DNA from 3 places in the Vibrio sp. 2-Bac 85 genome. Region 1 is predicted to be linked to each of the others. Evidence: predicted binding sites of a transcription regulator. Region 1 holds the regulator's gene; each other region holds the start of a gene.
What was found. The regulator MetJ, encoded in region 1, represses methionine synthesis genes. The targets are predictions, from matches to a motif close to TTAGACNTNTANANGTCTAA.
Positions count from the first base shown of each region.

Region 2: the regulator MetJ is predicted to act here: its motif matches at 7,748-7,767, upstream of MT390_RS13230 (MetQ/NlpA family ABC transporter substrate-binding protein).
Region 3: the regulator MetJ is predicted to act here: its motif matches at 5,071-5,090, upstream of metA (homoserine O-acetyltransferase MetA).

Region 1 covers NZ_JALAAB010000023.1:26,974-37,952, reverse strand. The annotation lists gene MT390_RS18300 (class I adenylate cyclase) at 1-1,861, shown strand, start outside; gene metJ (met regulon transcriptional regulator MetJ) at 2,008-2,289, shown strand; gene MT390_RS18290 (hypothetical protein) at 2,663-2,974, shown strand; gene MT390_RS18285 (bifunctional 4-hydroxy-2-oxoglutarate aldolase/2-dehydro-3-deoxy-phosphogluconate aldolase) at 3,058-3,681, opposite strand; gene kdgK (2-dehydro-3-deoxygluconokinase) at 3,712-4,647, opposite strand; gene MT390_RS18275 (heparinase II/III domain-containing protein) at 5,254-7,392, shown strand; gene MT390_RS18270 (heparinase II/III domain-containing protein) at 7,395-9,575, shown strand; gene MT390_RS18265 (FadR/GntR family transcriptional regulator) at 9,765-10,478, opposite strand; gene mscS (small-conductance mechanosensitive channel MscS) at 10,952-10,979, opposite strand, start outside.
Region 2 covers NZ_JALAAB010000012.1:85,879-96,857, forward strand. The annotation lists gene MT390_RS13195 (AAA family ATPase) at 37-1,974, opposite strand; gene MT390_RS13200 (hypothetical protein) at 1,962-2,489, opposite strand; gene MT390_RS13205 (hypothetical protein) at 2,499-3,773, opposite strand; gene MT390_RS13210 (NADPH-dependent FMN reductase) at 4,414-4,935, opposite strand; gene MT390_RS13215 (LysR family transcriptional regulator) at 5,068-5,970, shown strand; gene MT390_RS13220 (PEP-CTERM sorting domain-containing protein) at 6,050-6,535, opposite strand; gene msrA (peptide-methionine (S)-S-oxide reductase MsrA) at 6,947-7,540, shown strand; gene MT390_RS13230 (MetQ/NlpA family ABC transporter substrate-binding protein) at 7,787-8,590, shown strand; gene MT390_RS13235 (DUF4870 family protein) at 8,875-9,228, shown strand; gene MT390_RS13240 (DUF1294 domain-containing protein) at 9,240-9,746, shown strand; gene MT390_RS13245 (Gfo/Idh/MocA family protein) at 9,903-10,889, shown strand.
Region 3 covers NZ_JALAAB010000014.1:99,121-110,099, reverse strand. The annotation lists gene metH (methionine synthase) at 1-3,254, opposite strand, end outside; gene metA (homoserine O-acetyltransferase MetA) at 4,130-5,047, opposite strand; gene MT390_RS14480 (GNAT family N-acetyltransferase) at 5,324-5,809, shown strand; gene MT390_RS14475 (SCO family protein) at 6,075-6,746, opposite strand; gene lexA (transcriptional repressor LexA) at 6,799-7,428, opposite strand; gene MT390_RS14465 (type II secretion system protein N) at 7,801-8,550, opposite strand; gene MT390_RS14460 (type II secretion system protein M) at 8,569-9,051, opposite strand; gene gspL (type II secretion system protein GspL) at 9,051-10,250, opposite strand; gene gspK (type II secretion system minor pseudopilin GspK) at 10,247-10,979, opposite strand, start outside.

The DNA of each region.
Region 1 (10,979 bases):
CAATATTGACGATTGGTTAGATTTAGGTGGGTTGCATTGCGTGCCCGCGGAAGAGTTATTTGGTGCCACGTTATGGCAATTGTACAAAGGTATTGATAACCCTTATAAAGCAACATTAAAAACTATTTTAATGGAGGCTTATTCTTGGGAATACCCAAATACTGAACTAATTTCAACCTCCTACAAAAAAAGCTTTCAAGAACAAGATTCCTATGATGAAGAGTTAGATCCTTATTGCTTAATGTTAAAGAAAGTGAGCGATTATTTAATCAGTATTAATGATTTACAACGCCTAGAATTAGTTCGAGTCTGTTTTTATTTTAAAACAGAAGAGATGATATCTAAGCCTTCTTGTAATGATAATAGCGCTTGGCGCCGAACTATATTAAACAAGCTGATTAAAGAATGGGGTTGGACTGATAATCAAATAGCAGACCTAGATAATCGTAATAATTGGAAAATTCGAGAAGTACAACAAGCCAATGATTTACTACTCGACTCGCTAATGCTCAGTTACAGCAATCTGATTAAATTTGCACGTGACAACAATATTAGTGAATCAATTAGCGCCGAAGATATTGGGATTTTATCACGTAAGCTTTATGCCGCACATGAAACGTTACCAGGTAAAGTCGCTATAATTAACCCTAATATTTCGCCTAACTTGATGGAAAATAACCTCAGCTTAATCCAAATTCCAGAACACCGAAAAAATAAAGCGGGTTGGTACTTATTTAACAGTACGTTAGATACCTTTGAGTTAGCCACTACTCCTTGTATTGGTTATTCTCCGTATTTGTCAAAATTAGTAGCTTGGAGTTATGTAAATGGACTTTATGATGAAGATACAATGCTGCATTTATATAACCAAGGTTCTGATTTAGTAGATAAAAACCTTAACCAATTTGCAAAAGATTTATATGCAGTTTTTCCTATCTATGAACCTAAAGCAAGTGATAAAGCATTAAGTGCCCCCTGTGCGATTAAACATTTATCAATATTCTTAAATGTAGAAAAAGACCCGACACGACACTGGCAAGATACTGAAGAAAGTGAGCTAAACCAAATTGATAATGTAATGGCCTATGGCGAGCACAAAGAAAGTTTGATAGGTAGTATCGACTTTATCTACCGGAATTCATGGAATGAAGTGCGTACCTTACACTTTAATAGTCAATTCTCAGTCGTTGAAGCATTGAATACCATTCTTTCAAAAATGCATCAAGATGCATCACCGCCTAACCAAATTGATTTATTTTGTTATAGCAGACATTTTAGTGAACAAATATGTCAATCTTTTGGAAGTAAGTTGAATGAGTTTATTCAATTGCGCTTACATACTGTTCATACCCGCTCCGTACAAACATTATGGACCGGTGGTAGAAAATTTGGCTTTTACTTTGAACGTAAAGGCGTTTCACTACAGCACTTAGAAAGTGCAGTAGATATCTATAGCCATATTTCTAAAAAGAAACTATCGGCGAGCACTGTAAATTTAAAGAATACACACTTTGATCAAACAGCCAATGTGATCGAATCCCATATCAGTGAAGGTCTGATTCAGTTCTTCTTTGAAAACTATAGCAGTGGGTTTAATGTTTATATTGCCAATGCAGAAAATGATATTGAGACATTTTTAAACTTTGCAGGATCTAAAAATGAGTTTGTACAGAACGTAAATCGTTTTTATGCTTCCAACAGCCATGTTTCCAGTCAACAAGATGATCAAATTAACTTTAACTTGCCACAGTTTTATGACATTACTCTAAATGAAGATAAAACCTTATCTTTAAATCCATTTAAAAGCGTAACACTTACCACTTCTAGTGAAGATTTACTGTCTGCACTTAGTAGCCAATAGCCCCACTGTAAAATTAAGCATTTACTTCAGCTCAAATTAAAAAAAGTAAGCATTAGATTGCTAGACTTCTAGCCCTCTTTACGTTCAGATTGCTATGTTAAAAGTCTCAGGGTAAAATGAAGCATATTTTTTAAAAGGTTATTATTATGTCAACAAAATGGAATGGTGAATATATTAGCCCTTATGCTGAACACGGCAAAAAGAGTGAACAAGTAAAGAAAGTGACGGTATCTATCCCTACTAAAGTCCTTAAAATATTGACCGATGAGCGCACTAGACGTCAAGTTAATAACCTACGTCACGCGACTAATAGCGAATTATTATGTGAAGCATTTTTACATGCATACACAGGGCAACCGCTGCCTGAGGATGATGAGCTAGATAAAACGCAAACAGCGCTGACAACGGACACACTAGAGAAAGAATAAATACTCCATTAGTAGCAAAAAATGCACTAGCATACTGCTTCTTTGTTGTAGGCGCCCACTGATCTTTAATTATCAATATATGATATGACAGTGTAAATTTAACGCTCGCCACCTTGCCGAAAACTGGCGAGAAGCTTTATAATAAAAAATATCAACCTCAAATTGATCTCTTCACATGCACTAAAATAATTTACCCATTATAATTTTTGTTAACTACAATTATTGATGATAATTCAGGCCATAGTCGTTGGCCGTAATGAGAGCCGTAAATATATTCTATGATTATGAATTATTTCATCGATTAACGGATTAATTGAAGAGAGGCATGAATAGTCCTATTCAATTAACAGGCATGCTTTAAATGGGGGTAATAGTGCAAGATTTTATTCAGTATATTATTTTTGGAGGTGGTTTATTTGCCGCTCTCTCTCTTTATTATTTTACATTTCATCAATCACCTAATGTAGAAAATTGGCAAGATCTGCCTTATTTGGAAGATTATTTAAAAATCCATCCTGATTGTGAAATCAAAGGGAAAAAAAATGTTAAATGTTGCTACTGCCATTCAGATAAGGTGCAATATAAAGCAGCAAAATCAAATAAAGAACATCATTATCTACACTTTTGTAGTGCTTGCAAAAAAAACTTATTTAGAAGCCGTACGTTAAACCCTAGATTCGCATAAAAAGTGCAATTTATAATACTGAAAAAAAAGCCTCGATTAAATCAATAATCAAGGCTTTGTTTATAAAAGTCAGTAGTAAGTAATTAAGCTAGAGATGCAACTGCTTCTTTAACTAATTCAGCAATTTTATCCCACTCACGATTATCAACTAAATTCGCAGGAACCATCCAAGTACCACCACATGCTATTACTGCATCAATATCTAAGTAGTTATTGATATTAGATGGTGAAACACCGCCAGTAGGCATAATGTTTACTGGGTAAACAGCGGTTAGTGATTTCAACATTGCAACACCACCAGAAGGTTCAGCAGGGAAGAATTTAACGGTATCTAATCCCATTTCCATTGCTTGCTCAACTAAAGATGGGCTATTTATACCAGGAATAATTGGCATATTACGTTGTTGACAGTATTTAACCGTTGTTGGATTAAAACCAGGGCTAACCACAAAATCAACACCGGCATCAATTGCAGCATCAACCGTTGCAGTGTTTAATACAGTACCAGCACCGATTAACATATCAGGAAATGCTTCACGCATATTTTTAATTGCTTGTGCAGCAGCAGGCGTACGGAATGTGATTTCTGCACAGGGCATACCATTTTCAACTAATACTTTACCTAGTGGTACCGCATCGTCAGCATCTTTAATTGCAATAACAGGGATAACTTTTAGAGCTTGTAGTTTTTCATTTAATGTTGTCATTTTTAATCCTATTGAATATTTTAATAAACTTTAATCGACAAAAGGTGCTGTATATTGCACATCAATTAACGCACCTTTATGCTGAATAACTGTACCTGCTAACTGGTGACCTTTTTCAGCCGCAACAATACTTGACTCACCTAATATACGTTTTGACATATAACCTGCAGCAAAAGAGTCACCAGCAGCCGTTGTATCAATTACATTTTCAGGAGATATTTTAGTCGCAGCAACACTGGTAGACTGATCACCTGTAACAATTAAACACTCACTGCCACCCTGCTTAATTACAATCTCTTGCACACCTAAAGCGCGCGTACGGGCAAGGCAATCTTCAATACAAGTATCACCAAAAAGTGCTTGTTCATCATCAAAAGTTAACAAACCTGTATGAGTAACAGAGAGAATTCGTTTAAAACTTTCGGCGGCTTGCTCTGCAGAATCCCACAATTTAGGTCGGTAATTGTTATCGAAATAAACTTTACCACCATTCGATTTATAACGACTCAATAGATCATAAAGTTTTTCGCGACTCTGGAGCGGTAAAATTGCGAGACTAATACCAGATAAATAAATTGCATCCTGAGCTAGCAATTTTTCAATAAGTTCATCACTCGCTGTTTCAAGCCAATATTTTGCAGCGGCATCATCGCGCCAGTATAAAAAGCTACGTTCGCCAGTTTCATCTGTTTCAACCATATATAAACCAGGTTGCTTAGTAGCAGAGCGTTGTACAAACTGAGCATTAATACCTTCTAAAGACCAACTATCAATCATTTCTTGACTTATTTTATCCTGACCTAATGCAGTAACGTAACTAACATTAACGGCTTTACCTTCGCTTAAGCGCGATAAATAAACAGCGGTATTTAATGTGTCACCGCCGAAGCTTTTACGCCAAACACCATTAATTTCTTGCAATTCAATCATACATTCGCCGATTAAAGCGATATTTAGCTCACCCATTAGTCACCTCTTTTATAAAAAATGGAACCATTACTACCCTCTACTCATTAAAATTATTACTCATCTCAGAGTTATTTCTGGTTTTATTTATAAAATCAGCAGTTTATTTTTAATAATGTAAAAGCATTTTATGCACAAGTTACTTCACTGTGCTTATCCATATTATGGTATTGGTTGGAGTAAACTGTTTTCAATTGCTTAACTCAACCTTATCTCTGTTTGTTTCCGTTCTTTAAATAGGGTTTAAATTGTACATTACGCATGCCATTTTGTAATACAAAAAGACACTATGTGTGATCCAGATCATCAGCGAATATAACAATCAAAATAAACACTTTAAGATCAAAAAGATAAAATAGACCAAATTATAAAAGTTTAATCTATCAATTAAACATATCTCTAAAATTTATAACCAACCCATTGAAAATAAGCAGCTAAAAAATTAAAAAAGAGGAAATAAATAATAATTTAATAGTGAGTGTTATACATTTAAAAGTATAAAAATAGAGATCTCATTCTTAAAAATAAAAAAAACTTATGATTTAAAGCCTTATTTGTATTACTTTATAACATGAATCTTTTACTTAAATATGCAATGAGGTAATAATGTCTAGCAACGTCAACGCAGTGCTTATGGACCAACAAGAAATCAAAGCAATCCAACAACAACTTGGTAAGCAAAGTTTAATGGGGCGCAGCCTTGATGCACTTATTATCGATACAGATAACTACCTTTCTTTAGTCATTGATGTACCAGGTCACAGCCCTGCAGGCGGTTATGCACATAATAAACATCAACAAAATTATAAATATATTGATCAAGCAGGTCGTTTATTTTTAATCACTGGTGAAGAAAAGTATGCACAATTTGCAGCAGATCTATTAACTCAATATGCAGATAAATATTTAGCACTAGGGTTTCAAGTACAAAGAAACACTAATCCACCAGGGCGTTTGTTTCACCAAATGTTAAATGAACATGTTTGGTTATTATATTCGAGCTTAGGTTATAGCTGTATTAAACACTGGTTAACTGAGACACAGCGCAAACACATTATTGAACAATTATTTGAACCCATGTTAGAAGTAGCAACGGTCAAATATGACTTTGATTTTGATCGCATTCATAACCACGGTGTGTGGGCAGTTGCGGCAACAGCGGCATGTGGAGCAGCAATTGAACAAGAGAAATATATTGATTTAGCGTTACATGGTTTAGCTGGTGATGACATACAAGGTGGCTTTCTTGCACAACTAAGCAATTTATTTGCGCCTTCAGGTTATTACATTGAAGGGCCTTATTACCACCGTTATGCGATTCGTCCTTTATGTTTATTAGCGGAGCTAACTCAACGATACCGTCCAGAGTTAGATATATTTAACTTTAAAGGCCAAGTGATTGGTAAAACAATTCAATCTTTATTATTTACTGCTTACCCGAACGGTGTATTCCCATCATTAAACGATGCTTCAAAAAGCATGGATATTAAAGATGAAGGTGTAGTGATTGCCGTGAGTTTATATGCAAAACATTATCCTGAAGATACAAACTTATTTGGTATTGTTAAAATTCAACAACAAATTTGGATCAGTGGTTGTGGCGTTGCTTTATCACAAGCTTACCAAGCACAAGACTCAGTTGAAACTCCTTGCTTACCAAGTGTTGAGTTAAGCGAAGGTCCTAATGGTGACAAAGGTGCACAAGGCTTTATTCGCATGCAAAATACAAAGGGTGATATTAGCCAACTCGTGATGAACTATGGTCAACATGGTATGGGACACGGCCACTTCGATACATTAGGGATGACTTACTTTAATAACAATCAAGAAGTATTACGTGATTACGGGTTTGGGCGTTGGGTGAACATAGAACCTAAATTTGGTGGTCGTTATCTTGATGAAAATAAATCTTATGCGCGCCAAACTATCGCACATAACTTAGTATCTGTTGATGCTAGCTGTCAAAACAACTTTGATGTTGATACAGCTGATAGTAAACACGGCACGCCGCACTTCTTTGTTGGTCACGGTAAAACACAAGCAATGAGCGCTTATGCTGTTGGCTTTTATCCTGGTGTTGACCAACAACGCTCACTTATTTTAATTGAGCATGAGCAATTAGAAAAACCACTGTTGATTGATTTATTCCGATTAATCAGTGAAGAAACACATCAATACGACTACTCCCTACAGTATCAAGGTCAAATCATTCGTACCAATGTTGAGCACAAACAACACGCAATATTAAATCCAATGGGTGATGATGCAGGTTACCAACACTTATGGAACGAAAGTGAAGGCCCAGCAGCAAAAGGCACAAATTTGGTCAGTTGGTTACAAGGTAGCAGTTATTACACATGGTTAAGTGCATCCTCTTCTGACGATACTTTATTCTTCACTCGTACTGGTGCTAACGATCCATCATTTAACTTACGTAGCGAAACCAGTTTAATTTTACGTCGCGAAGCTAAAAATGCACTATTTGCTAATGTGATAGAAACGCATGGTTACTTTAATGAAGCGATTGAAGCTAGCTTAGATGCACGCGGTAAAATTCATTCAATTAATATTGTTGGTTTTAACGACGATGCAACCGTTGTCGATCTTGTAGGTGACGGTATTGCACTCACAGTGATGGTTAATAATGACCGTAATGCAACAGCTGACAGTCAAACAACTATCGAATTTAATAATCAATCGTACAGCTTCCAAGGTTTTGTTGCTGTAGAAAGTAAAGAGGTTTAATCATGAGTTACCAACCATTACTAATGAGCTATGAACAAGCAGCTGACTTACGTCAATACGTAGGCACTGACTCACTAATTGGTCGCTCTATTGCTGAAGAAATTGAAGCACTTGAAGCTTACATGCCAATGGGTATTGAAATTCCAGGGCATGGTGAAGCAGGCGGTTACGAACATAACCGTCATAAGCAAAACTATATTCATTTAGACTTAGCGGGTCGTTTGTACTTAATCACTGAAGATAAACGTTACCTAGACTACGCAACAACCATGTTAGTTGAATATGCAAAGGTTTATAAGCATCGCGAGTTGAACATTAGCCGTGACTCGAATAAACCAGGTCGTTTATTTCACCAAACATTAAACGAAAATATGTGGATGCTATATTCATCGTGCGCTTACTCTTGTATTCGCCATGAGTTAACAGAAGATCAACAACAACTTATAGAAAATGACTTGTTTAAAGTCATGCTTGAAATGTTTGTTGTCACCTATGCCGAGAACTTCGATATTATCCATAACCACGGTTTATGGTCAGTAGCCAGTGCAGGTATTTGTGCTTACGCTATCAATGATCAAGCTACAGTCGACAAAGCAATCTATGGCCTAAAAGGTGACAGTGTTTCTGGTGGTTTTATTGCACAATTAACGCAATTATTCTCGCCAGATGGTTACTACATGGAAGGTCCGTACTACCACCGTTTCTCACTACGACCAATCTTCCTGTTCGCTGAAACCATTGAACGTCGTCAACCAGAGGTCGGCATCTACCAATTAAAAGATGAAGTGATTAAAACAACTGCATACGCAGTCATGTCCACAGCATTCCCTAATGGTACGTTACCCGCATTAAATGACTCATCTCGTACAATGGACATTAAAGATCTAGGTATTTTATTAGCGACTAACATCTGTTTCGACCGTTACGAGCAAAATGAAACATTATTAGCGATGGCTAAACACCAAGACCATGTTTGGGTTCATAACACTGGCGCAGCCCTATCTAATGCATTAGATAGCAATGCCGAAGTAGCAAACTTTAACTGGGGCAGCTTAAGTCTCACAGATGGCGCTGAAGGCGAGTGTGGGGGAGTAACGATTCTTCGTCATCGTGATGCCAAATCAGACGATAGCATGGCGCTACTTTGGTACGGTCAGCATGGTAGTGATGCAAAACTTCACTCGGCATTAGATCATGGTCATTTTGATGGTTTGCATTTAAGCCTATTTAATAATAACCAAGAATTCATTAATGATTACGGTTATGGTCGTTGGGTTAACATCGAGCCTAAGTTTGGTGGTCGTTACATTCCTGAAAACAAAAGCTACTGTAAACAAACTATTGCGCACAACACCGTTGTGGTTGATCAAATTAGCCAAAACCAAGGTAGTACAGCGATTGCACAACAGCATAATGGCGAAAAGCATTTCACTCTATTAGGTAATGAAACAAGTGATAGGAAACTACAAGTAATGAGTGCATTTGCTCGTGATTACTATGCTGGAGTTGACCAACAACGTACGGTTATCATGCTTGAGTCTGAAGAGTTTGAAAAACCATTGATTATTGACCTATTCCGCATCATCAGTGAAGAAGAGCATAGCTACGATTATCCTGTTCATTACAAAGGCCAAATCATTCGTACTAACTTTGAATATCAAGCACATAAAAGCTTAAGCACAGTAGGTGATGACCATGGTTACCAACACCTTTGGAATCTTGGTCAAGGTAAAGTAGAGGGTTCATCACTAACAACTTGGTTAATGGGAAATAGTTACTATTCATTGATCAGCAGTGCAAATAAAGACAGTGAAGTTATCTTTGCTCGTACTGGTGCGAATGATCCTGACTTCAACTTACGTAATGAGCCAATGTTCATTCTTCGCCAAAAAGCAGCCAACCATTTATTTGCTAACGTATATGAAACACACGGTTACTTTAATGAAGCGATAGAAGCGAGCTTAAATGCACGAGGACAAGTTGATTCAGTTACCGTGTTACATGCAGATGATACCGCTTCTGTTATTAGCCTTAATCTAATGGATAACAAGCAAATTAAAATCTGTGTAAGTAACCTTATCGATGTAGATAAACATACTCAAAATAGTGTACTCATTAAAGATGAAGTGATTACTTGGACTGGGCCTATTGCAATATTTAATGATTCGATGGCAAAGCATTAATAGCCATCTGTAATAGATAACGTTTAATAGAGAATGTGTAATGAATAGTAGGCATTTATTACCATTGTGAAGTACCTTAATAAAAGTGAAAAACCGCTGTTAGTCATAAACTAACAGCGGTTTTTTTCAATCTTAGCCTGCTACCAATACTTGTTAAGTAATCACTAGCTAAGCAATAATTAAGTAATATTAATTGCTAGTAGGAAGACGATGATTAGTGTTTTTCAATAAAATCGCATTTGCTTCGCGCGCTTTATCTGCATCACCAGCCATAATGGCGGAATAAATGGCACGATGTTCACCAATACAAGTACCGCCCTTCTCTGAAGAATGGCTGATGAAACTTCTAAACATGGTGCATAAGACGTTGGCAAACGGTAAATAAAAGCTATTACCCGTTGATAAAAAAACAAGGCGATGAAACTCCATATCAACTTCCATCCATTTTTGCGCATCGAAGTTTTTAGAAATATAATCCATTTGTTGAAAAGTCGCAGATAACAAAATTCTTTGTTGTGCCGTTGCGTTTTTTGCAGCAAGAGCCGCAGCTTCAGGTTCAATGGCTTTTCTTAATGCTAAAAACTCTTGGTAAACGACTTCGTTATCACCAAGATCAATAACCCAATCCAGTAATTGAGCATCTAAAAAATTCCAATTTTCTCTACTTTTAACACGCGTACCAACTTTAGGTTTAGATTCTAATAAACCCTTTGAAGTTAATAATTTAATGGCTTCACGCAAAGCTGTACGACTAACACTAAATTGCTCACATAAGACCATTTCACTAGGAATAATCTCATTTTGAGCCGCTTCACCAGATAAAATTTTACGTGCAATTTCACGTGCAACTTGAACATGTAGGCTGCGTTTTGATCCTGCAATCTGTATGAATGGGTTATGCATAATTTCTCTTTTCATTTAACAATCAAGGTTTATTATAGGATAAATATAAATGGTTAGATATAATTAACTAAGCCAACAACTGTAAGCGATTAATGTTATACCTAGTCAATTTTTATCTCATTATTTAATGACTGATATTATCTATTGACGGATTATCTATTGATGATTTCGCTATTGATTAATTAGCTACTGCAGATACTACACCACTTCTCTATTCACAACATATTTTTTGTGGGCTTTAACCTTGATTCAGAGAATCATGGTTAAAGAGTGTAGGCGAGATCAAACTTATATGCTCATTACTTCTCAAAATGAATTGTTTTCAAAGATTACAGATCACGATATAAGTCCTTAAATATGGCAAGTTTCTAATTGTAAAACACTAAAAATAATTACAAACAAATAAATAGACACTGCCAAAAATAAAAAACCAGCTTAAAAAGCTGGTTTTTTATTCTGGTAATAGTGATGCACTACTTATCCATATGCACATCCATTTGT
Region 2 (10,979 bases), on a different contig from region 1:
ACAATACTTTAAAAAGCAGCCATACAAAATTTTCTTCTAACGTTTAACTATATTTAGCAACTTATTTTTTTTACTTAAAGTCATTACAATATTATCTTTGAGGCTTTCAGGATATTTATTTACGCCTGTAGATAGAATTATCTGAAAATCGTTTTTTCCACTCAGCTCTGCGATAGTACTTAACATTAGATTTAAGTTATCTAAATCTATTCCATGGGTTTCAGGTGTATCTATTAACAGAAAACGTGGGAAAGGTATATCCTTATCTAAAGACAACTTTAATAAAGATAAATAGTAAAAGAACCGTCTAGGAACCCTTGCACTTGCTTCTTTATACTCGCCATCATTAACAGATGGGATATAGTTTCCTGAGTCGATTTCAGCATTTCTACAACCAACTAAGCAATTGACCATATAATCATTATAAATCTCATTAAATTCAGAAATTCGTTCCAATAATTCATTGGCTGCACTTGCTTGCATTTTTTGTTCATGAAATTTTGCTTTTTCTAAATTTGTTTTTGCTGCGCTAACACTGCTTTGATGTCTAGAAAGTTTTACCTCTAATTTAAGTGCCTGCTTTAGATCATTGACTGATGATTTAAGATCAAATATTTTATCATCTAACTCCTCTACAACATCTTGATTGCTAATCTCTTCTATACGTTCGATTCGGTGATATATTTTTTTTTCTAATTCTGATATTTTATCTATTAGCTCGTCTATAACTCGACAACTTTCTATTAAGTCTTCTTCAATATCCGATATCGCAAGCTTGATAGTCTCTATCGACTTAACCTTAGATGAAAGTAACGCATAATATTCAGATGGTTCGTAAAAATAGCGTTGATACTGTCCTTCTTCTATATCAGAACCACAAATACATTTGTTTTTAGCTCTTTGGACAGTAGTTAAGCAATAAGGGCAGGTGTCACTAGAAAACAAACTCAGTTGTTTATGTGTGTGTAGAATTTTTTCAATTCGAGAGATATCTTCTACTGTTTTGTTATAAACTCTTTTAACGTCTAATTTTTCTTTTAGCAATTCCTTATTATTTCTTTCTTCTTGTTTTAATGATTGATCAAATTTAATTAATTGTCTTTTGTCTTTATCGATTAACTCTATACCAGACGAGGTAATTACCTTCGAGCTATAGTGCTCTTTCTTAAGTGAATTTAACCTTTCAATTTGATTTTGAGTATCTTCTATATTCTTCCTTAAATGGTGCTCATTTATTACTTCCTTAAAACCATTTTCAGATAAAATTTCAGAGACAATAGACTTATATTCATTCAATATTATTCGTTTAGAATCGTAGTCATTTTGCTTGCTTTTAGTAGCTCCAATCGCTGCGTATAGATCTCTTAGGTTTTTCCCAACCAATATCTCGAAAATAGCATTTCTTACTTGTACTGTATCTGCTACGAAACTATTTTTATCGTTAGGCTTATAAATACGTGTACGATCAGGCTCTTGTGAATGATAAATTAATCGAGCTAAATCATAAAAGCCCAACTTAAATGATTTCCCAGCACTAAATAACTCCATAACTGGAATGCCTAACTTCTCCAAGAACCAATCTGAAAAAGTATAAGTATCAGAGTTACTTCTGTTAACAGATAAAGAAGCGGCCTTAAGGTATTCTTCACCATTAATTAAGAAGGCTTCCTCCGATAGTATTTTAATTTTATTTTCTTTGAAGTCACGTACTAGATTAAATGATTGCCCAGATAACTTAACATCAAGTTCCACAAAGTTATTTGTGTCATCAACAATCTCTTTATGCTCTTCTTCACTTCCTTTAACAAATTCATCGACTTTTCCACCTAAAGCAAAATAAATTAGATTAAGTAAAGTAGACTTTCCTGTTCCGTTTGGCCCCTCGATTATAGAGATCGTTTGATCAAACTTAGGAGAAACATAACTATAATTATTACCAAAATAGCTTACTTGATTTATTCTTATTGAACCCATACACGTAGTCCTTTATTGGTGTACACCTTCTCAACAAACGTCTTAAGTCCTATTACTGAGACTCTATTTAAAGACTTTTTTAATTCAGTAATATTATTTAACTCTTTTTCAAAAATATTTTTATCAAAAAAGTCTTTTGGGATATTTTTATTGAGTATTTTAACATTTAGCACTTCAGGTGACTTTGTTTTTACGACCTCAATATACCCTTTAATTTCCATAGTTAACAGTAACTTATATACATCCTTAGTATGAAATTCCCCCTTAGTATATGAGGTGTATAACAAGTCTCGATCCCTTACATTCGCAATATGTGACTCATTATTTGCATTTATAATACTTACAACCGAACTAGAAGAAATAATATGTATTAAATATGACAACTTTCGATGATCATTAAAAATCCGGCTTTTCTTTGCTGAAAACTCATTAAGACAAAGAATTAACAAATAAGTCATATAATAGTAATCTTCACCCGATAAGTGATTAAGCTTTCTTATTTTTTTGTTATCCATTTCTAATACCTATGAAATATCGTCAAAAGCTAAAAAACAATCGTCAAATAAGGATAAAACTATGCCTTTTAAGCTATGACGATCATTGATACGTATTTTGTACGTTTTTTTCCAATCACTTATTTGTTTTTCAGCAATACTTACTATTTCTTCCACAATATGATCTAACTCTTCTTCTGAATGTTTTTTAGTAAAATCTAATGCCAATTGTCCAATAAACTCTTCACCAATCTCAAAAACTTTATATCTTAATGATACATACTCTCTTCCGAACTCAGCACCTGTAATAAGTTTAGAGTTAGTAGCTTGCCGACTTAACCTGCTCAAAGTCTTAGTTGTTATTACGTCAGAAACAGCTTTGTACTTATCTTTCAAGTTACGGGCATCTTCACTATCTAAAGTGGCAAATGCTTTCCAAGCTGGATCGGTTGGCTTGTCATCTTCAATGTTACCACCAACTTTTAAAAAGATATTTTCAATATCAGACGGGTTAATAAAGCGGCCCATCTTACTTTTACTAAATTGTCTTTTTTCAAGAAGTCCTCTGCATGCTTGTAGTATCAGCTCTTCTTTACCTTTATGATGAATTATTGAATAAAAATTCTGACATTCCTTAATTTTTTCAACAGCTGCATTATCTAGGTACTTGTCTGAATCATCGAATACCCACTCAATTTGCGACAAAAAAGTTTGGAATTTCTCATCAGTCCAAGAAGATACCTTTGAAAAAAATCCTGAATATCCTTTAACGTCACCATTTTCATCTAAAACTTTGTACTGTTTCTGGTATTCCTCAAGAAAAAGCACTTTTGATACTTTAATTTCTTCATCACTTAATTCATTACCATTAACTATTTTATGAAGAATTGAATACTCTTTTTCTTTTTTTACATTACTTACGTCAATGCCTAATTCAGCCAATAACTCTTTTCCAAGCTTTTCTTTTGCTACTTTAGCGCAACAATAAACGGAGAATTTAAGGGATCTTTCATCTTCTAGAAACTTCAAATGCTGATCGGCAAAAGCAACAAGTGTATTTTTGATTGCATGACTATTAAAGCTAATAGCCTTTGAATAGGATTTATTTTCTTCTAACTTGTATTGAGCACCACTAGAAGAGTCATGAATTAGCAAAGAGTCTTCTATAAACTCTACCGCGCAATATACTGGTTCATCGCCAAATTGTTTTATGTGTTCAAGTATACGAATAACAGCACGATTTTTCTGAAAATATAGACCTTTCCCTGAAGTTTTTACAGCTTCCCTGTTTGTTGTTTCTACCATAACGTCCATTTATTCTTAGTTAATATTAATGATCTTAGATTCAGTAATAAGTGTAACCGGCTATATATGCGATAAGAAAATAATTATGATAAAGCTACCATATATTACTTATTAAGGTAACGTTAATAAAACCTGTATTTTTAAATGAATGGTGGTTTATTTATCTGAATAAAAATAACTATCTATATTATTTATTTGAGATAAATATTTTATGCTTAAATTTTCTTAACATTATGGTGATCATATCGTCAGGAGGAGAATAAATTAATACCAAGTGATAAAAGGACTGGGTGTTAAATCTAATGATACTTAGCGAGTTATTGAAATTTAATAACTCTACTTCATTAAGCAATCCTTTTTATAGACCAATAAAAAGTTTCAATCTTTATTGTCTTTTTTTGGAAGTGTGATTAATTTAAAGTATGTAAGTTTCAATCTTTATTGTTTCTTTTTGTTTTTATAAAGAGTATTAATAAGGGCTTAAAAGGAAAAAAGTTTCAAACTTTATTGTCTACCTACATTATGATCATAAAAAAACCGACGTTAGTCGGTTTTTTGTTATTAGCGATTCAAGCACTGTTATTCCTATTTTAAAAGCTTAAGTCATATCATTTCGCTTTTTAATATTTGAATCTAAGTTTTACAGCTTATCAATGACATTCATTATTTTATCAACCAAGTCTTGGTTGGTTAATTGGCCATTTTCTAGATCAAAATTATCGTAGAAACTAGGTACTGAAATGGCACCTTTCACCTCGGCTGCAAAAAATGGTGCGGAAGCTTGTGCTGATGCTAATACGCTAGCGGCACCACCAGGGCCCGGTGAAGTTGACAACATAATGACCGGTTTGTTTTGGAATAGTTTTTGATCAATACGAGACGTCCAATCAAATAGATTTTTATAAGCCGCAGTATAAGAACCGTTATGCTCTGCAAAAGAGATAACAATCACATCAGCTTCACCCAATTTTTTATAAAAGGCTTTAGCCAGCGCTGGTTGTCCTAATTCTTTTTCACGGTCTTCATTAAATAGTGGCATTTCATAATCGTTGATATCTAACAACTCTACTTGTGCGTTGTTAATTTGTTTGGCTGTGTAATTAGCTAGCTGTTTGTTAATAGAGCTTTTGCTACTTGTTGCTGCGAATGCGAGTACTTTCATTATTATTTCCTGTTCTTTCTCTCAGTGGATGGATACACTTTAAATTATTATCATTTGTTGAGTAATAGTCGTTTTGTGCATAGATTGTTTCCAAATGACTTGTAGTTGTCTATTTAAATAAAAGGTGATGTGATGGCGAATAAAAGCAAATTATTTGATGGCATGGTTGTTTTTGTTGATGTAGCAAAATTAGGTAGTTTTACCTTAGCTGCAGAGAATAGTGGACATTCCACCTCTTACATTAGTAAAGAAGTGAATAAGTTAGAAGCGCGTTTGGGTATTCGCCTATTACATAGAACCACACGATCCTTGAGTTTAACGCAGGAAGGTGAGTTGTATTTTCAATTGTGCCAGCAACTCATTGAAGATGCCGAACAAGCAGAAAATAGTATTAGTGGTAATCAAGGGGAGCCTAGAGGAAAGCTACGCATAAGTTGTCCTATCTCCTATGGTTTGTCTAACCTGAGTCCTGTCTTGAGTCGATTTACTGAAAAGCATCAAAAAATCCAACTTGAGTTAGAACTAAATGATAGAAAAGTAGACCTTATCGCCGATGGTTTTGATGTCGTGATCAGAGCCTCTACGCAGCTCGAAGACTCTAGTTTAATTAGTCGCAGGGTGAGTCAATCAGAAGCTTTAGTATTAGCTTCTCCTCGCTATTTAGCGAAACACGGTACCCCAAAACACCCCTATGATTTAGATCGTCATAAAATCATCAGTTATAGTAATTTGAAGCAACCTAATATTTGGCTATTCCGTGATCATCAAGGAGAAACCATTCAGGTTCATGTTGAAAGTCATGTACTAACCAATAATGCGACCTTGGAAATAGACCTAGCCGTTGCCGATCAAGGCATTATTCGCGTGCCACAATTTGCCTTAAAAGATGAAGTGGAAACAGGGAAATTAGTAGAGATTTTCTATGATTGGCCTAAGCCGCCAATAGGGGTTTATGTGGTTTACCCGAGTAGAAAGCATATGTCAGCCAAGGTACGTAGTTTTATTGACTTTGTGATCGCAGAGCTAGGAGACTAGATTAATTATTTATTCATCAAGGATATTAAATATAAAACCTCGGTGGTGACCGAGGTTTTAAAGTTATATTAATAAGTTATTATACTTTTTTCTTTTTTCGAGAAAAACCAAGTCCAGCCAAACCTAAGCCCAGAAGAACAATGCTAATTGGCTCCGGTACAGAAACTACATTAGACAACCAAACGTAATTAACATAACTATTATTCAACCCATCATTAACATATGCAGAGTGCGCTGTGTTAGAACCACCCGGATTAGCATATCCATCTCCATTGACATCAAGAGAATAATTTTCATTAAACTCCATACCTGAATGCTCCCCCCAACCATCATACCAGCCTGTATGAGTAATATCTGCATAGTTAAATGATTGAAAAGTTGATATGTAATAGTCAGATGAGTTACCACCAAAAATTAAAGCTGCTGCATCTGTTGCTGAATACACATCTGGATTTGCTGACCAGCTCGGTCCATCATTAACCTCATAAGAGCCTACATAAGTAGGTATTGCTTGCACGTTTAAAGAGGCTGTAATAAGTGCAATTGAAGCGATTAGTTTTTTCATTTTTATTTCCTTCCTTGAATGTCACTACCCTTAAGCAAGTAATGCGCCAAAAATATAACCAATTGGTTTTATTCCTTATTAGGTATTTTTAAGAAGGTGTAGATGATTAACTTGTAAATTTATTCGACAAATTATTTTGGTTTATTTGTTAAATGTAATAAGAATAGAAGATTTACGATCTGATGATATGCTTGCCTGAACCCTTATTAAGGTTTTGTTTTTTGGTTGATTTTTTATTGTTACAAATATCTAGTTGAAGACTGGCTCTTATTTAGCATCTATATTTAATTATTAATGAAATAATTTTTATCAATGTCAGGTCTACTTCCTTATATCAATATAGGTTTTTATTCATTGATGGCGTTTATTTACAATAATTTGAATCCAAAAAATTCAACAAGGCGATATTTTATGAAAAAAATATTAGGGTTAGTTTTATCAACATCGATGCTTTTTTATGTGTCATTAGCAAATGCGGATAAAGCCGTATTAGCGGGTGGTTGTTTTTGGTGTATGGAATCTGATTTTGAAAAATTACCGGGGGTGACTAATGTTGTGTCTGGTTTTACTGGTGGCACGTTAGATAACCCAACTTATCGAGGCAATCATCAAGGGCATTATGAAGCCGTTGAAATTACTTATGATGCCAAGCAAGTGAGCTATCAACAGATATTAGATCATTACTGGGTAAATATTGACCCCTTTGATGGAAGAGGGCAATTTTGTGATAAAGGCGAAAGTTATTTAAGTGCTGTTTTTGTTGCAAACGAACAGGAGCGAGCATTGGCTGAAAAATCTAAACAGGCAGTGATTGCTGAATTCCCTAAGCAAAAAGTTGTAACACCTATTTTAGATAGCAGTACTTTTTATCCTATTAAAGGAGCTGAAAGCTACCATCAGGATTATTATAAAAATAGTCCGATACGTTACAAAGCTTATCGTTGGAACTGTGGGCGAGACCAACGCTTAAAAGAGATTTGGGGTGATCGCGCTACCCATGGCTAATCTGATGTTGCTAATTGATAGCTGCACTTGAATTAATAAAGCAATGAATTAATAGAAAACGATGAAAACGGCTAACTCAATTGAGTAGCCGTTTTTTGTTTTTAGTGGCAAAAATAAAGTAATAATATCTATTACTTATAACCATCCGTTATATCAAGCACCGTTAAAATAGTTATGACTATTATAATCTTTATTGTATCATCTTATTTAGACGTCTATACGGCCATTTATTTAAAGGAACTGAAAATGTTTAATAAGAAAATCTCAAGGTTATTTTATCTTTTACCCCTAGTGTTTGGATTAGCTGCCTGTGGGCAAGAAGAAAACACTGAAGTGATTAAAGTAGGCGCAACCGTTGGTCCTCATGCTGAAGTTATTGAAGCTGTCGCTATTGAAGCGGCTAAGCAAGGTTTGAACGTTGAAGTTGTCATATTTTCTGATTATATCACGCCTAATGCTGCGTTAGCGGATGGTAGCCTGGACCTTAACAGTTACCAGCACCAACCTTTCATGAGTAACTTTAATAGTAACAGCGAGCAAAAAATTGTTTCTATCGGTCATTCTATTTTAATGCGTATGGGTATTTACTCGACTAAGTACAAGTCGATCAATGATTTACCTGACAACGCAAAAATTTCAATTCCTAACGATCCAACCAATGGTGGTCGTGGTTTACTGTTATTAGCTGATGCAAAACTGATCACGTTAAAGCCAGATGCTGGTGCAAAAACGACGGTTTACGATATTGTTGAAAATCCTAAAAACTTTCAATTTATTGAAGTGGAAGCGGCACAATTACCACGTACTTTAGATGATGTTGATGCATCGGTTATTACTATGAATTACGTTATGTCTTCAGGTTTAAATCCTGCTGAACAAGGTATTTATTTAGAAGCGAAAGATGCGGAATTTGCTGTGATGAATGTTGCTGCGCGTGTACAAGATAAAGACAATGCAACTTATAAGAAGTTTGTTAAGATTCTTCAATCTGAAGCAACACGTCAATTTTTAGATAAAACATACAAAGGCACGATTGAAGCTGCGTTTTAACCTATCAAGATAAGCACAAATAATCACTGGCTAACACTTCAAAGCCAGTGATTCCTACCTCCTGTAACTAACCTTCTGTTCGTGTTATTTTTATGCTGTAATGCATTAAAATGGTAACTGCGTATTAAGATAAGTAATCGTTTCAACCTCTGTGCTGATTTAAAACATGAGTTCATGAGTATTAATGCCTTTGATAGCAACCTCTGATAGCTTTGTGCTTAATAAAATGATCAATTCTTTAGACGAATTGCCCTGATATAAATGAAAAATTAAAAGAGATTAAAATGAACGATTTACGCTCAAACTTGAGTTTATCTATTGAAGATGATGCAGCAAAAACCAGTGCGCTAATTGGTTATGGTTTGATGATTCTGGGTATGTTTACCGGCATATTTTGGTTAATCGGTGCTATTTGGGTAATGGTTAAAAGAGAAGATGCACGGGGTACTTTGTTTGAAGATCACTATACCAATATTATGAGTACGTTTTGGTGGGTATTAGCCTGGTCAGTAGTGGGAGTGATATTAGCTTTCTTTGTTGTGGGTTATTTTGTTTTGTTTGTGACTTGGGTGTGGTCTATTTATCGCATTATTAATGGCTTAGCTAAAATCACTTCCAATAAACCTTATACAGCTTAGTTAGAGAACCTATGAATTATCATTACCTGCCTATATATTTGGCTATTGTAGGTTTAGCTGTTTCTTATTTTCTTGGATACATGCCACTCTTCATTTTTGTTGTTTTTGCGGTTGCTAGCCTAGTGACTTATTTCATTTATGCAAAAGATAAAAAAGCAGCGCGTCTTAATCGATGGCGAACGCCTGAAAAAACCTTACACTTTTGTTCTATTTTATGTGGTTGGCCGGGGGCAATTATCGCGCAACAGAGGTTACGCCATAAAAGCCAAAAGCAATCTTTTAGAGTGATGTTTATGTTCACGCTGTTGCTAAATGTTGCGCTTATTGCCAGCCTACATACAGTACAAGGTGCGACTTTATTACGTCAATTTACTCATCAATTACAAAGTCATGTGATCATTCATATCCACCAGCCACAGCTTCAACAAACGTTATCATTGCTATTAGCCTTTCGAACTGATGATTACATTTATAAGCAAAGTGATACGTTTTATATTCGTGAAAGCCGCATAAAATAACGTGGTATTGCCTTGTCGCTCGTTTTTCTTGCTGCTAACAATTTCTAGCTGGTGGATGTCATCCTATAATCCAAATTTTTCACTGTGCGGACGTGATTCGGGTTAGATCATGATATATTCAGGCATAATTTTTATATCAAAAGCACTGGAGGAAAGATGTTACGTCTCGCTATTATTGGTACCAACTGGATCACTGAACGTTTTGTCGAAGCTGCGATAGCATCTCAAGAGTTTGAATTAACAGCAGTGTATTCTCGAGATACAAAGCGTGCACAGGCATTCTCTGCTCCTTTCAATGGTGCAGCTGTTAGTTTTACTGATTTAACAGAAATGGCTAAAAGCGATGCCTTTGATGCCATCTATATTGCTAGCCCAAACTCACTACATTACGAACAAAGTATTCTGATGCTAGAGAATGGCAAACATGTCATTTGCGAAAAACCTGTGGCTTCCAATATAACCCAAGCTGAACATATGTTCGAGGTTGCTGAAAAAAACAATGTAGTATTGTTTGAAGCATTTAAAACTGAATATCTACCTAACTTCGCTTTAATCACTGAACACTTACCTAAATTAGGTCGCTTACATAAAGTCAGCATTAACTACTGCCAATACTCATCTCGTTATCAGCGTTATCTTGATGGAGAAAATCCAAATACCTTTAATCCTGCTTTTTCCAATGGTTCAATTATGGATATTGGTTTTTATTGTGTATCCAGTGTTGTTGCTTTGTTCGGTGAGCCATTAAAAATAAAAGCGAGTGCGCATTTACTTGACTCGGGTGTCGATGCACATGGAGCTGCTATTTTTTATTATCCTGATTTCGAAGTGGTGATCCGCCATTCTAAAGTCTCTGATTCAACGTTACCAAGTGAGTTACAAGGAGAGGCGGGAGTGATGTTAGTTCCGCATATTTCTGAGTGTGATCATATTTCTCTACAGCGTCGAGGAGAAGCAGTGCAAGAGTTTAAAGTTGCACAGGTTGAAAATACTATGACCTATGAAGCGAGTTTTTTTGCTCAGCAAATTAAACAGGGCAAATTATGTGAAAAAGCCAAGGCAAGAGCATTGAGTGTTTCTCGTATGACAACTGAGATCCGCCGCCAAACAGGGGTTGTATTTCCAGCTGATAAAATTAATTAAGTTTATTAGCGAGAAACATAACTCTCTACTAAACGGAAAGAATAGACTCCGTTGGCAGTAACGAAAAAAGGCAGATAATGGGAACATTAT
Region 3 (10,979 bases), on a different contig from region 1:
TCATTATCTGCTTTATATCGTTCAGCAACTTCACGCTCACCAATCCCGCCTGTTACAGCAAAAGCTGCAATATAATCCGCGACACCTGATGACTTAGGTGCAATGTAATCAGCTAAAGAGTGATTCACAAAGGGTGGCTTTTTCTCTGTTTGTTGACGTAATTGATGACTCACTTGCAAGATTTCAGTGCGTGTTTCATCGCTATAAATTTCAATATTATCGTCAACACGATTTGCAGGGAAAATGCCCACAATACCCGATGCACTAATTTCACCGGCAGCTTCAACCGTGTCTAACATAGCGAGTGCATCTGCAAACAGGCGTGTCGCTTCTTCACCTACGACTTCATCTTTTAAGATGCGTGGATATTTACCTGCCAATCCCCACGTCATGAAGAATGGTGTCCAATCGATATAGTCACGTAATACATTAATCGACATATTTTTTACTACTTGCACACCCAATTGATTAGGCACAGTAGGTTTGTAATTTACCCAATCTAATTTAGCACCATTAGCACGTGCTTGTGTTAAACCAATCGGTGCACTGCGTGGGCGTTTATTGGCATGCTGTACTCGAACGCGGTCATAATCTAAATTCAATTTTTCAACAAATTCAGGTTTATGCTTTGGATTCAATAATTTTTGACATACACCTACTGCACGAGAAGCATTCGATACATAGACCACGGGTTGATCGTAATTTTGTTCAATTTTAACTGCCGTATGTGCCTTCGACGTGGTTGCGCCGCCGATCAATAATGGAATCGTTAATCCTTGGCGTTGCATCTCTTTTGCTACGTACACCATTTCATCTAATGATGGAGTGATTAAACCAGATAACCCGATCAGATCCGCATTATGTTCTAACGCAGTTTTAATGATTTTCTCAGTGGGTACCATTACACCTAAGTCGATAATTTCATAGTTATTACATTGTAAAATAACACCTACGATATTTTTACCAATATCGTGTACATCTCCTTTTACGGTTGCCATCACTACTTTACCGTTGGTCGCACCCACTGCTTTAGTTTCTTCAATAAATGGATTTAAATAAGCAACAGCTTGCTTCATTACTCGCGCAGATTTAACCACTTGCGGTAAGAACATTTTACCTTCGCCGAACAGATCACCAACGATATTCATACCATCCATCAATGGCCCTTCAATCACTTCGATTGGCATATCGGCATTTTGACGTGCAATTTCAGTATCTTCTTCAATAAATTCTGTAATGCCTTTAACTAATGCATGTGCAATACGCTCATTAACAGGCAGACTACGCCATTCTAATACTTTGGTATCATCTGCTTTTTCAGCGCCATCACCACGGTATTTTTCTGCAAGTTCTAATAAAGCATCTGTGCCATTAGCATGTTTATTTAACACCACATCTTCAACGGCATCTTTTAATTCTTTGGGAATATCATCATAAATCGCAAGCTGTGCAGCGTTTACGATCCCCATATCCATTCCGTTTTGAATACAATAATAAAGAAATACAGCGTGAATCGCTTCACGTACAGGATTGTTACCACGGAATGAGAAAGATACGTTTGAAACACCGCCAGAAATCATTGCATGAGGTAAGTTATCTTTAATATCTTTCACTGCTTCAATAAAGTCTACAGCATAGTTATTATGCTCTTCGATCCCCGTGGCAATAGCAAAAATATTAGGGTCAAAAATGATATCTTCCGGTGGAAAGCCAACTTGGTTAACTAAAATGTCATAAGAACGCTTACAAATTTCATATTTACGCTCGCGCGTATCTGCCTGTCCATCTTCATCAAAGGCCATCACAATTACGGCAAAACCATAACGACGAATCAATTTGGCTTGGTGAATAAAGTTATCAACGCCCTCTTTCATACTGATTGAGTTAACGATACCTTTACCTTGAACACACTTAAGGCCTTCCTCTAAAATTTCCCATTTAGAAGAATCGACCATGATTGGCACACGTGAAATATCAGGTTCAGAAGCACATAGGTTTAAGAAACGCTTCATCGCAAATAATGAATCAAGCATCGCTTCATCCATATTAATATCGATAATATCTGCGCCTGCTTCTACTTGATGCAAGGCGACTTCAAGCGCTTCATCGTATAATTCATCTTTAATTAAACGTTTAAAACGGGCAGAACCCGTTACGTTTGTTCGCTCACCAACATTTTGAAAAAGTGAGCTAGAGCGAATAGTTAATGCCTCTAAACCACTTAAACGACAAGCAACTTCAATCTCTGGTAATTCACGCGGTTTGATACCCGCAACGGCATCAGCCATCGCCTTAATATGCGCAGGCGTTGTACCACAACAACCGCCCACTAAATTTAAAAAGCCACTTTCAGCCCACTCTTTAATATGCACCGACATTTCATCGGCTTCTAAGTCATATTCACCAAAGGCATTTGGCAAACCGGCATTAGGATGTGCAGAAACATAAGTTTCTGAGATACGCGACATTTCTTGCACATATTGGCGTAACTCATCGGGGCCCAAAGCACAGTTTAAACCGAATGTTAGGGGTTCAGCATGACGCAATGAATTGTAGAAGGCCTCTGTTGTTTGACCTGATAATGTACGACCCGATGCATCGGTGATCGTACCGGAAATCATCACAGGAATTTTATAACCGAGCTCTTCGAATACCGTTTCAACTGCAAAAACAGCGGCTTTTGCGTTTAAAGTATCAAAGATAGTTTCAATCAGAATTAAGTCACTACCACCTTTAATTAAGGCTTTAGTCGATTCAATGTAAGCAACAACCAGTTCGTCAAAAGTAACGTTACGAAAAGCAGGATCATTAACATCAGGAGAGATTGAACAAGTGCGGTTTGTTGGACCTAATACACCCGCGACAAAACGAGGACGGTCAGGTGTTTCATCGGTTTTTTCATCGGCAACACGACGCGCAATACGTGCGGCTTCATAATTGATTTCAGCAGAAATAGATTCCATCGCATAATCAGCCATAGCAATGGTTGTTGCGTTAAATGTATTGGTTTCAAGAATGTCTGCACCCGCATCTAAATATTCACGGTGAATATTAGCAATTACTTCTGGCTGCGTTAAAACTAATAGATCGTTATTGCCTTTTAAGTCGCTTTTCCAGTCTTTAAAACGTTCGCCACGAAAGTCAGCTTCTTCAAATTTATGGTCCTGGATCATGGTTCCCATACCACCATCGATCAGAAGAATGTGCTTTTCTAACTGTGCTTTAATTAATGCACTACGATCACTTATCGACATAGAGTTCCCTGCTACTTTTTTCTGAGTAAAAAATGAGGGTGAATAATAGCATAAAACTTGTACTCATAACCTTTCAAAGCCATTTCTATCTTGAAATATTCTGTTATAAATTATGAATTTTTTGATGGTTGAAACAGGTCATATATTCACTAAAGTAATAGCAATTATATTAGGTGAGTGCTCTATACTGTGCAGAAAAAACGGATTAGCTTAAAGCGGAAGATTTCAATCGAATCGTAAAAATTGTATATAAAAAAAGCGAGCTGCTTAGCTCGCTTTAAAATATAAAGAACAATTGAGTTGTGACTATTAAGAGGGGTACTAATATCGATAATAAAAACTCACTTGATATTAGTAAAACTTTACAAATAATCCACTATCTAATTTGATAAAAGTGAATGTTAGAAACGCCCGTTGGCAATGAGTTAACTAATGTAAACTCCTAACTCTGACACCCACTTTCAATAAAATGATAAAACGTAAAAATAATTAATCCTCCTGTATTAATGAATACAACCAGTATTAACTTCTAAAACTGTATCTAGTTACCCCGTTGGGTAGGTGAGTGTTTAAATTAATAACTCAGTTTTTGATACGGTTTTAGTACACTGGTACGAGTAAAATTTAAAATAATCTTATACCTCCGTTTTATGTTTGTTAACGTGAAAATGCTTAAATTGGTCAAGTGCATTTAATGCAATTGTGAAGCTGCTTTTAACAACTAGGCTTCCTGAATAACCAACCTGCTAACTGCGCAGAAGCATTGCCTATCTTTGACTTTACTCCTCTTAAGCTCTCTTAGCTACTAATAATTATAGGAGAGCTTTTTACCTTTTCCAGTACTACTTTTCATCTTTATAAATTATTTACAAAATTTATATTAAGTCACTGAGATCGTATGGCGTTACCTGATAAACACAGTAATTTAACCAATTGCTATATAAGAGATTTCCATGGCTACGCCAAATTGCATGTGGAATTTCATTCTCATCATCATTCGGATAATAGTTAATCGGCATGACCGGATCTAACTCTTCTTCGAGGTCTCGTAAATATTCATTATTTAATGTATTTGCATCGTATTCGGGGTGCCCAGTGATATAAACCTGACGACAATCAGGACTTGCCGCAAGATAGACTCCCGCATCAGGTGCATCTGCAAATACTGTTAAATCTGTTTTGTCTTTAATGGTGCGACTATTAAATTCAGCATAACGAGATAATGGAGCCCAAAATTCATCGTCAAACCCTCTTACTAATGGGTGATGATGATATGACGTTCGATGTGAATAGATACCAGAGAGCTTATCATCACGGGTTTCTTTCTCTAACCCATAAAGTATGTTTAATGCGGCTTGTGCAGCCCAACATAAAAATAGCGTTGAGGTAACGTTATGGCGAGACCAGTTAACTATTTCCGTGAACTTTTCCCAGTAATATACATTTTCAAATGGAATGGTGCCTAGTGGCGCACCAGTAATAATAAAGCCATCCCATTTTTGATTTTTGATCCGCTCAAAATCACCGTAGAACTTATCTAAATGCTTTTGCGGCGTATTTCGTGTTGCTCTGGCATCCACTCGTAACAGTTCAATATCAACTTGTAAGGGAGTATTAGACAATAAACGCATGAGTTGCGTTTCAGTTTCAATTTTTTTAGGCATTAAATTAAGGATCAGAACGCGTAAAGGACGAATGTTCTGGTGGCTAGCTCGTGTTTCTGACATCGTAAAAATATTTTCAGATTTTAAAATACTTGATGCAGGTAAATCATCTGGAATACGAATTGGCATAATTACTTCCTTAAAATGGCCTTTTAGACATCTAGAAGTCTAACATTAAAATAACTTTTTTAAATACTTAAATCTAATTTAGCACCTGTATTTATTTTTCACCTGTACTTTTAGTACCTTATTTCTTATCAAAAGTTAACTATTCTCTATGTTGATCCTTCACGATTTTTAGTGCGGCTAATGCTTCCACGACCTTATCTTCACTTTATGTAGAATAAGTTCGATACATTAGTTAGACTAAAAAAACACCAATAATTAAAAACAAAAGGAATAGTAATGCTTAATATTCAAACGGTTGTAGCGGACTTAAATAATGCACAACATGCACAGGCTTATTTAAGCTTAATGTCGCATTATGCTTGTGATCCAATGGGTGGAGGTGAAGACTTGAGTGACTTTGCTAAAGAGAATTTAATCACAAACTTGCTTGCTAGAAATGATGTTTTTATTGTTTTAATTTTTAGTGGTAACCATCCAGCTGCATTATTAACAGCGATAGAAGGCTTCTCTACTTTTGCCTGTAAACCATTATTTAATATTCATGATGTTGTCGTACACAATGATTTTAGAGGCCAAGGCCTTACTAAACATTTATTTGAAAAAATTGAAGAAGTCGCAAAACAGCAAGATTGCTGCAAAATAACGTTAGAAGTATTAAGTGGTAATGCCATTGCTTGCAAAGCTTATCAGCGTCTTGGCTTTTCTGATTATCAGCTTGATCCTGAGTTTGGTAGTGCATTATTTTGGACAAAAAAATTATAAACGGCTCTCATCTAAAGATAGCTTTTATAGCGTTAATTACATTCAGTATATGATCTGATATTGAACAGAAAAATGAATCAATCTAGTTACGGATCATATGCTTGAGCACTTTGCAAAGTGTCTAACGCAGAAGTGATACAGTTTAATCAACAAGATAGATCAGCTATTAAGTGGAATTGCTGTTACCTACTGTTTAGCTGATTGATCAACTAAACGGTAAACAGCCCTACTGATTTAGTCGCGATCAAAAAGCTGACTAAATACATTAGCGCTTTTGGTAGTTAGCCTGTATTGCTTTAATGTCTTCAACCATTAAATCCATATCAACATGATTAATGCCCTGTGCATTAATTGTTGATTTAAACGTGGCATGAAACTCACCTTCGGGATTAATTAAAACAATGGAAGCACTATGGTCAACTAAATAAAAATCATCTGTTTCGCCCTCTTCAACCAAACTATAAATTAAACCTAATTGAGTGACAAATGGCCAAAGTTGTTTATGGGTACTGGTTACGCCAATAAATGCTTTATTAAAATAGTGCACATAATCTGCCAGTTGTTCTGCTTTATCTCGATTAGGGTCAACGGAAATAAATACAACTTGTGTGGTTGTATTTTGATCATTGGCTAAGCTTGGATAAATACGGTCTAGGTCTGCTAACGTGGTTGGACAAACGTCGGGGCAATAAGTATAACCAACAAAAAATAAGGTCCACTTACCTTTTAAGGATTGGTTTGTAAAAGCGACTTTCCCAGCTTTTTCAAAGGCAAATTCAGGTAGTGGCTGGCGTGTCTGTTGTAACACTAAGGCACTATTTTTAGTGCTAGTTTTAGTAGTAGTTTTACTGTGAACTAAATGAAAAGATTGGGTGCTACCGATAATAAAAAATAAAATCATTAACAGAGCACTAAAAATTATTATTAAACGTTTCATTTAATTCACACTATAAGTTTGGAAGATGGTTATTAGTAACACTAATTGCCAATTACATCCAATCTGCAGTACGAATAACACCGACCGCAATCCCTTCAATATCAAAAGATTGATACTCTAAATCGACCTTTATGGCGTCAAATAAAGCATTCTCTGCTTTTAATGTTATCTGCTTACCGTCGCGATAAAAACGTTTTACGGTGACATTATCTTCAACACGCGCAACAACAACTTGGCCATTGTTTATATTTTGGGTTTTATGCACCGCTAATAAATCGCCATCCATAATACCAATATCTTTCATGCTTTCGCCTTCAACGCGCAGTAAAAAATCTGCCGCGGGATGAAATAATGCGGGGTCTACATCGTAATGTGCTTCTACATGCTCTTGAGCAAGAATAGGTTCACCAGCAGCGACTTTACCGATTAAAGGTAAACCTTCATCGGCCACTATTTCATTATCTTTATGGTCGCTAACAACACGAATACCACGAGAGGTGCCTGACAATATTTCAATTGCACCTTTACGCGCTAAAGCTTTCAAATGTTCTTCTGCTGCATTGGCGCTTTTAAACCCAAGTATTTTCGCTAATTCGACACGCGTAGGAGGCATGCCAGTTTTTGCAATCTGATCTTTAATAACGTCTAAGACTTCGCCTTGGCGTTTGGTTAATTCTTTCATTATGAACTCCAAGCAATAATAAACTGTAAACAAACACAGTGTATATTTATACATGGATAATTACTAGGGTCTGTTTTCTCTTTCACGTGGTTTTTATAGGAATTTATACGGTGTATATTAGTTTGAATAGATTAATGACTTTAAATCTATTTAAAAAACTCAGAAGTTGCTAAAGGAAGTACTGTTCGAAGTATTATTTGAAGTACTCTTAAAAGTAATATTAAAAAGCCACAAGCCTCTATATATGAAGCTTATTTATGACTCTCACCATTCAATTTACATAAGGTAGTAAACTGAATGGCAAGCTGATTTTTGACGGCACGTTGAAGTTATCATGAGTAAGTACAGGTAAATACAGACGAAGTAAACAGCTTATAAAACACCTTTAAAACTAACAGTGGTGGCACCGCTGTCGTTTTTAGGACCAATCCAAGTTAATGATTGTGCTATCGAAGGAGGGAGTTTATCTGTGCCTTGAATTTCACCATTTAATTGGTATATACCACCTTCGCCAAGATTAATATCTAAGTTAGTGTTTAATTGCTCAGACTCTTGAGTGACAAAAGCAGTAATATTGCCATTATCACATCCTAAGTCTACGGAAGGAGAAGCTAAATCAACATTACCCATTTGGCTATAAACAAAAGCATTATGCCATACCACGGTGCCCTGTAGTTGTTCACAATAAGGGTCACCTTGCTTTATTTGTTGAATAACCGCAGAAAAATCACCTTCTATTTTTACCGGTAATTTAGTTGGTATCAATGTGAGTAATTCTGCTGAGGTTAAATCAACCATAACATTTGACGCACTCGCACCTGTTAAACCATATTCTACAAAACCTTTGCCTGACATTTTATTAGGGCCATTGTAGAAGGAAACATCGGCTCCTATTGCTAAATTTAATAATGTTTTTAGTTGAACATCCCATTTCACATTATGAAGCGTAACCTTAGGGTTGATAACTACTTGCTTGGCCTGCCCATTCCATAGACTACCAGAAACATTATTGATTTTAACATTTGAAGCTGGCATCCAACCTACAACAGCTGCAGCAGGTAGGTTAACTAACAAACTACCACAGTAAACCAATACAAAAAGTATCGCGATTTTGACTTTCATTTGAACCCTTTTACAATGCTAATAACTTAATGATAAACGGTTAATCTTAACCATACCTTGTGTTTTATCCTGATTTAAATCAGCACTATTAACTTGTATTTGGTATTGATTTTGTAATGCTGTGATCCATTTTAAGAACTGGTTAAACTCAACTTGATTAATCCAAATATCAACACTGCCATTACGGTTTTGAATACGAGAAATAACAATTTTATTGCGCTTTGCGGTGCTACTAATCAACTGTGATAAATTTTGTTTTCTAGCCGTTGTCTTCTTATTTCCAACACCTGCAACAACGAGTTTATTGGCATTGCTTTCTACCCACTGTAACGTTTGTTCGCTACGTTGTAGTTTTTGCTGACTCGCAGCTAAATTAGTCGCAATAGGTTGCCAAATAAGAAAATAAATAACTGCAATAAATACAACCACCAGCGATATAAAGGTTAGTTGTTGCTCTCTTTCTGAAATGTTGTCCCACCATTCTTTGATTTGTTCAAACATTAGTTAACCCTCACCGTTAATACACCGCTGACACGATTTTTATTATTACTCAATGCCCCTTGGCCAAGCGTATATTTAGCAGGAACTTTTGTGGCGAGTAATTCAAAGGCCTGAAAGCTATCGGCACTAACCGCTAAACTTATTTGTTGGTTTTCACGATTAAATTTTAACGTTGAAATTTGTAAGCTAGGTACCGCCTGAAAAACTGGAATCAAATCATTTAAAATAGGCAAAAAACCATCTGACTGCGTACTGATTGATGATTCAGCCAACAAACCTTTTAATTTTTTCTTAATTCGGCTGTACCGTAAAGGTGATTGATTAGGAAAAGCTTTTTGGTAGAGAGTCTCTACTTGATGTTTTACTAATAAGGTTTTTCGCTCAGCTTGTTTTGTGGTGATAACAGCATTTACTAATACCACAATAAACAAGATAACAGCGGCAATAGCAGGTAGCTTCCACTTAGCAAGTTGCAAGTTACCTTCTTTTTTAACTTTAAACTCACCGGTTAACAGGTTGATAGGATTATTAACGCAACCTTCCGCTAACAATTGCATTGGCAATATGACTGCTTTTTGCTGCCACTGTCCTATACAATCATTGGGTATGGCACTATAACTTTCAATCTGCTGTTCTGGTTTATCTAATAAATGTAATTGCAAAATGTTATTCAACATATCACTTTCACAACACCAAGCTTGGTATTCACCAGTACGTATTAACCATTGATGATCAAGTTGTAATGCTTGCCATTTTTGATCGATAGGTAGGGGTAATGTTAATGCTTCAGGAATCAAACGCTGACAAAAAATATCGGCATCAGCTAACCAACCCAACCACATTGTTAATTTACTCTTAAAACAAATGGCAATTTCAACTAAATCTGTTTCTTTAGCTAACACTGAAAAGTGTAACTTATCAACATCACTAGCCAAGTCATCTTCCAACATATAAGGCAGAGCTTGTTGCATTTGACGCGTATAGGTTCCTTTAATTACCACTGATTTTAATGTGACATCGACGCCAGGTACTAAACAAATAACTTTCCGAGACTGCGCTTTTTCCGTTAACAATTTCAACGCCTGTGCATTATCTAAATCACCCGACGCAATGATCTCTTTTTCACTTTCAGACCAAACTAACCAATGGATAGTTTGGTGTGCTTCACTTGCTAAGCGGATAATTAATTGTTCACTCACTTGAACATCTCCATGCCAACTACCTCTTCAGCTCCTGCGTATTGGAAACGGATAGTAGTCGCTTTTTTATTCTCTATTTTAAATAATAGCTTGAAAACCATTATTCGCTGATCAAACTCTGCTAAACCAAATAATTGAAAAAAATCACTCGTTACACTTAACTGTGAACTGATCACATCAGGTATTAACTTATCGGCAATTAACTCTGATGCTAAAAATTCATCAACAGATGCCCAACCACTAATTGGTCTATCATCTAATATAGATTGAATATCCTCTATCGTAATAAGCAACTCAGGAGGAAATAAAGCAAATAGTATTTGCGCTTGTTTTTTGTTAACTGTATTCACATTAATCAACTGATTTGATGCAGGTAGTGCACATAAAAAAGGTTTTATACGTTCATAAATCTGGTCAGTAACCCCTTGTATTGCCCTTAACTCTGAAACATCAACCATCAAATGATTAGCGGTTAAATGTGGTACTCCCACTGATTCGTAATATCTATCTTCAGCACCCTGTGAAACATCGACAGTATCGTTATTATCCAGCCAATCCCGCGTAGACTCAGCAATTATTTCAGCTTCATACTCTTCAACACCTAGTGAAATCAGCAACGTTTGAAATTGGCTAATAGGTAAAGCACGAGTTTCATCTTGGTCAGCTTGGGCAATGGCATTAATATTAAAGCAACGACGGTAATCGATCATATTACCGGTAATCGATCCT